Linked DNA regions of Celeribacter indicus. The protein of the gene in region 1 interacts with the protein of each later gene in a pairwise test. Links are inferred from orthologs where the notes say so. Each region holds a gene or a part of one and is shown on either strand. Other genes may lie near its edges.

Region 1 (2,865 bases):
AGGAGGCGGCGCGATCCGGGCCGCCCGAGGCGCCGCGCGCCCCCGGACCCGTCCGCCGTCATCCCGCCCGCGCGTTACGAACGCCCGCACGATAGTCCCCCTGCCCGAGCCGAGGCAAGTGCGGAACACCGGCCCTGCGTCACGACGGCGGCACGAAAAAAAGCCGCCGATAAACCGTCCGGGAGGAGAGGAGACGGTCTATCGAGCGGCTTTGAAGGCGCCCGAGACATCGGAACGCTGTCTTCTATCGCGGCAGTGCCTTGCGATGTCTCCACTATGCGGCGAACATGCTGCGGGTGCAAAATCTCTCCGGCCGTCGTGGCTGCGGGATCCGTTGCAATCGGTTACTTTGCTCAACATTTGACCGAATTTAAAGCATAAGCGCAAGAATTAGGCGATTGTGAGGCGAACCGGGCAGGAAGACGCCTCAGATCTGCGGCTCCCGGTCGGGGGCGAGATGACAGGCACACCAGTCGGCAAGCCGCGCCGCATCCGGCGCGACCGGCTCCGCGAATGCGCCCGCGAACCCGAGAAATCCCTCGAGGTTCTGCGCGTTCAGACCCACGAGCACGGGAATCCCGCGCATCAGCGCCTCCCCGATCACGCCGCGGAAGCCGCGACCCGCGATCTCCTGCTTGCCGAACTTGTTGACGATCAGCAGCTCCGGTGCGGCCTCCAGCGCGGTTTCGGCCGCCGCCACCGCATATTCGAGCCCCGCGGGATCAAGCCGGCAGCCGCGCGCGAGCGGGCCGAGGCTCTGGGAGATGGTGACGGTCGCGCCGGAGGGCAGAAGCCGCAGGTCCATCGCGCAGCGGGCCTGTCCCGGCACATCGCGGTTGATCTGAACCGCCCCGGCAAGCCGGCGCCCCTGCGCTAGGAGCCGCTCGGCCAGCCCGGCCAGAAGCTCGTCCGTGCTGCCCGCTTCGGTGCCGATGACATAGCCCAACATGTCCTGCCCCTTGATCTGTCCCTCCACGGGCATACAGAATGGCGGGCAACGGGAAAAGGACAAAGCGAGCGGGCAGATGGAACAGGTGGCGGGCGTCGTGCTGGCGGGCGGACAGGGCCGGCGGCTCGGCGGGATCGACAAGAGCCTCGTGACGCTCGGGGGCGTGCCCCTCGTCGCGCGGGTGCTGGCGCGGCTCGCCCCGCAATGCGCCCGGCTCGCGATCAGCGCGAATGGCGACCCCGCGCGCTACGCCGCCTTTGGCTGTCCGGTCCTCCCCGACGCCGATGGCGAGTTGCAGGGGCCGCTCGCCGGCGTGCTCGCCGGCCTCGACTGGGCCCGTCGGGAGGGGTTTGCCGCACTCGTCACCGCCGCCACGGACACGCCGTTCCTCCCCGAAGATCTGGTCGCCCGCCTCTGCGCGGGGGCGTCCCGGAGCGGACTTGCCGTGGCCGCGGAGGAAGAGGCCGGAGGCGTGCTGCGCTGGCACCCGACCTTCGCGCTCTGGCCGGTCGCGCTGCGCGGGGATCTGCGCGCGGCGCTGCGACAGGACGAACGGCGGATGCGGCGGTTCGCCGAAGGACAGGGCGCGGTGCCGGTGGTCTTCGCCTCCGGTCCGGTGCCGCCCTTTTTCAACATCAACACGCCGGAGGATCTGGCGGAGGCCGAGCGCCTGCTCGCGCAACTCTAGCCGCGGCGGATAAGATAGCGCCGGACCCCCTCCGCCGTCTCTTCCACGCCGAGGAAGTCATGCCCCGCCTCCGCACAGAAATGCGGTACGTCGATCACCGCGGCGGGGTCGGAGGCCACAAGGCACAGCACCGCCCCCCGCTCCATCGGGAGAAGCGCCTTGCGCGCCTTCAGCACCGGCAGCGGGCAGATCAGCCCGACCGCGTCGAGCTCGGCATCCCAGGAAGGGGTCTCGTCCGTCATGTGCCGAGGCTTAGGCCGTCCCGCGCGCCCTGTCCAGCACGCTTATTGCGCGGCCTCGGCGGACAGATAGGTCTCGTCGAGCCGTGCGCGCAGATAGTCGGCGGCGCGGACGGGCGCGTAGTTCGGCGGTCCCATCCGCGGCAGCGGGGCAATCAGGCTGTCCGGGTTCGGATCGAGGTAGAAGGCGGCAAGCCGGCGCGGGGTCTCGGGCGTCAGGATCCGGTGCGCGGCCGCACGATACTGGTCGTTCGACCAGCGCATGAGGCAATCCCCCACGAGCACCGCGAGCGTGCCGGGGATCTCCGGCAGGTCGACCCACTCCCCGCGCGGCGTCAGGACCTGAAGCCCGGACGCACCATCCGTGAGCACGACGGTGAGCGAGCCGTAATCCGTCTGCGCCGGCCCCTGCCGCGCCTCGGGCGAAAGCTCGGCGGGCGGCGTGCCGTGGTAGTGCGACAGGCGCAGCGTCGCCATCGGCTCGGAGAAATGCGGCTGGAAAAACCCCGCGGGAAGCTCGAGATCCCGCTCCACCGCCTTCAGCAGGAACCGCCCAAGGCCCAGCATCTCCTTGTAGTAGTCTCGCATCGCGTCGCGGAACGTGTCGATCTCGGGCCAGAGGTTCGGCGCGCGGAACGGCTCCCCCGCCAGCACCCGCGGATCCTCCGGCGTGAGGTCGAGCCCCATGCTGAAACTTTCCTTGCGCAGGTGGGCCCGCGTGATCTCCACCCCGACCCCCGCCCAACCGCGATTTGCCTTCGAGCGGCGGATGTCGAGCTGCGACTTCTCCGCCTCGGGCAGGGCGAAGAAGGCGTCGGACGCCTCCCGCACCTCTGCGAGCAACCCGCGCGGTATGCCGTGATCGGACAGGAGAAAGATGCCATTGGTGCGGCAGGCGGCGCCAAGACTTGCCGTGAAGGCGTCCGGATCCTTGCCGGTGACGAAAAGCTGCCAATTGAGTACCGGTATCATATCACTCTCTCAAAATT
Region 2 (3,064 bases), 860 kb from region 1 along the record:
GTCGCCCTGCCGGTGCTGCGCAAGGATTTCATGTATGACACCTATCAGGTCGCGGAGGCCCGCGCCTGGGGCGCCGATGCGATCCTGATCATCCTGGCCTCGGTCGAAGATGCCCAGGCCGCCGAGCTCGAGGCGGCGGCGGCGGACTGGGGCATGGACGTGCTCGTCGAGGTGCACGACGCACGGGAACTCGAGCGCGCGAGCCTGCTGAAATCGCCGCTCCTCGGCATCAACAACCGCAATCTCAAGACCTTCGAGACCTCGCTCGACACCACGCGGACGCTCTCGCGCCTCGCGCCGGCGGACCGGACGCTCGTCTGCGAAAGCGGGCTGTTCACCCCCGGCGACCTCGCCGACATGGCCGCCTATGGCGCGCGCTGCTTCCTCATCGGGGAAAGCCTGATGCGGCAGGAGGACGTGGAAACCGCGACGCGCGCGCTGCTGGCCGATCCGGTCTCCGGCAGGATGTGAGGGGGCCCGGCATGGCGGAGCTGACCCATTTCGACGAGGGCGGAAACGCCCATATGGTCGATGTCTCCGGCAAGGCGGTGACCGACCGCCTCGCCATCGCGGAAAGCGCGGTGAGGATGCGGCCGGAGACGCTGGCCCTCGTCACCGAGGGCACGGCGAAGAAGGGCGACGTGCTGGGCGTCGCGCGGCTCGCGGGCATCATGGGGGCGAAGAAGACCGCCGACCTGATCCCGCTCTGCCATCCCCTGCCGGTGACGAAGGTCACGCTCGACCTCACCCCCGACGAAAGCCTGCCCGGCGTGCGCATCCGCGCGAGCGTGAAGACCTCCGGCCAGACCGGGGTGGAAATGGAGGCGCTCACCGCCGCCACCGTCGCCGCGCTCACCGTCTACGACATGCTGAAAGCCGCCGAGAAGGGGATGGAGATCGTCTCCACCCGCCTGCTGCGCAAGGAAGGCGGCAAATCCGGCACCTATGAGGCCGATTAGATGATCTCCGTGTCCGACGCCCTCGAGAACGTGCTCGCCCTCTGCGCCCCGCTGCCGACGGAGACCGTGCCGCTGCGCGCCGCCCATGGCCGGGTGCTCGCGCGCGATGCGCTGGCCCGGCGCGACCAGCCGCCCTTCGCGGCCTCGGCGATGGACGGCTACGCGCTGCGCTCCGCCGACTGCGCGCCCGGCGCGTCCTTTGCCGTCGTGGGCGAAAGCGCGGCGGGCCACGGGTTCGACGGGACCGTCGGCACCGGGCAGACCGTGCGGATCTTCACCGGCGCGCCGGTGCCCGCCGGGGCCGACCGCGTCGTCATCCAGGAGGACGTCACGCGGGCGGGCGACCGGATCACCCTCTCCGCACCGATCGGGGACAACACCAACATCCGTCCCGCCGGCGGCGATTTCCGCGCCGGCGACCGGCTGGAGGCCCCGCGCCGGCTGACCCCGCGCGATGTCGTGCTGCTCGCGGCGATGAACCTGCCGGAGGTCGAGGTCTACCGCCGCCCCGAGGTCGCGCTCATCGCCACCGGCGACGAGCTCGTGATGCCCGGCGAAGAGCCCGGCCCGTCGCAGATCATCGCCTCCAACACCTTCGGCCTCGCCGCCATGGTGGAGGCGGCGGGCGGCGTGGCGCGCGTGCTGCCGATCGCGCCCGACGACGAGCCCCTCCTGCGCCAGAGCTTCGCGCTGGCCGGGGGCGCGGACCTGATCGTGACCATCGGCGGCGCCTCCGTCGGGGATCACGATCTCGTCGGGAAGGTCGCCGCGGACCTCGGCCTCGCGCGGGCCTTCTACAAGGTCGCGATGCGGCCCGGAAAGCCGCTGATGGCCGGGCGCATGGGCGGCTCCGTGATGCTGGGCCTGCCGGGCAATCCCGTCTCCTCCATGGTGACGGCGCAGGTCTTCATGCTGCCCGCCCTCGCCGCGATGCAGGGCCTGCCGCCCGCCCCGCCGGTGCCGCAGAGCGCGCCCCTGCTCGAGGATGTGGCCGCGAACGGACCGCGCACCCATTACATGCGCGCGATCCGCGAGGCCGGCGGCATCCGCCCCTTCGCCAGCCAGGACAGTTCGCTCGTCTCGATCCTGTCGCGCGCCGATGCGCTGATCCTGCGCCCGCCCCACGATCCCGCCCGCCGCAGGGGCGAGCCGGTCGATTACCTCGCGATCTGAGGCGCCCGCCCCGCCGCCGCGGCACGCTTAACCCCGAATTAACCGCTGTCCCTCTTTCCTGCTCCCGAGGCGCCGGACGCCTCCGTTTCGAAGGAGAGGAAAGTTGACACATTTCGGGAACACCGGTAGAACATTTTCAGAACATGCGTCGAAAGCCGTCTGGCATCTCGTGGAGACGGGCGGACCTGTCGCCTTCGGGCGGGCGCCGGAAACGGGCGGGATGCGCATATCGGGCGCGCAGCCGCCGGTGCCGGTGCTCCGGGATCCCCGCGGGGGCGGCGGCACGACCGGCGCGCAATGGCGACACCCGCAGGAGACGGGACAGAGGAGCGAGCAGATGCTGACGAAGAAACAACTCCAGCTTTTGGACTTCATCCACACGCGCATGGCGCGGGACGGCGTGCCGCCCTCCTTCGACGAGATGAAGGAGGCGCTCGACCTGCGCTCCAAATCCGGCATCCACCGGCTGATCACCGCGCTCGAGGAACGCGGCTTCATCCGCCGCCTCGCCCATCGCGCGCGCGCCATCGAGATCGTGAAACTGCCCGACAGCCTCGCCGGCACGGCGGGCACCGCGCCCGGCTTCGCCCCCCGCGTGATCGACGGCGACCGCCCCGACGCGCCGCCGCACGCCGCCGCGATTGAGGTCTCCGCCGCCGCCGTGAGCCTGCCCGTCATGGGCAAGATCGCCGCCGGCGTGCCGATCGAGGCGATCGCGGACGGGGCGGTGACCGTCGCTGTGCCGGGCTCGATGCTCTCCGGGCGGGGCAACCATTACGCGCTCGAGGTCAAGGGCGAGTCGATGATCGACGCCGGGATCAACAGCGGCGACATCGTCGTGATCCGGGAAACGTCCAGCGCGGAGACCGGCGGTATCGTCGTGGCCATGGTCGAGGGCTACGAGACCACGCTCAAGCGCTACCGCCGCCAGG

Evidence for each region. The genes of interacting proteins can lie anywhere in the genome.
Region 2: the proteins of mobA (region 1) and P73_RS08055 interact in binary tests that used the Escherichia coli proteins (3 or more experiments, as listed by UniProt). The link is inferred for Celeribacter indicus from one-to-one orthologs.

Annotation. Positions count from the first base shown.
Region 1 is NZ_CP004393.1:731,145-734,009, reverse strand. The notes cover bases 38-2,831. They hold mobA (molybdenum cofactor guanylyltransferase MobA), read left to right. Parts: upstream 38-1,025; coding sequence 1,026-1,637; downstream 1,638-2,831. Other genes in these bases: P73_RS03725 (isopenicillin N synthase family dioxygenase), read right to left, coding at 1,922-2,831; P73_RS03730 (sulfurtransferase TusA family protein), read right to left, coding at 1,634-1,879; P73_RS03740 (DUF2478 domain-containing protein), read right to left, coding at 428-949. Outside these bases: more of P73_RS03725, read right to left, coding at 2,832-2,848. UniProt on the Escherichia coli protein: Transfers a GMP moiety from GTP to Mo-molybdopterin (Mo-MPT) cofactor (Moco or molybdenum cofactor) to form Mo-molybdopterin guanine dinucleotide (Mo-MGD) cofactor.
Region 2 is NZ_CP004393.1:1,590,573-1,593,636, reverse strand. The notes cover bases 53-3,045. They hold P73_RS08055 (molybdopterin molybdotransferase MoeA), read left to right. Parts: upstream 53-959; coding sequence 960-2,132; downstream 2,133-3,045. Other genes in these bases: lexA (transcriptional repressor LexA), read left to right, coding at 2,470-3,045; moaC (cyclic pyranopterin monophosphate synthase MoaC), read left to right, coding at 483-959; trpC (indole-3-glycerol phosphate synthase TrpC), read left to right, coding at 53-471. Outside these bases: more of trpC, read left to right, coding at 1-52; more of lexA, read left to right, coding at 3,046-3,064. UniProt on the Escherichia coli protein: Catalyzes the insertion of molybdate into adenylated molybdopterin with the concomitant release of AMP.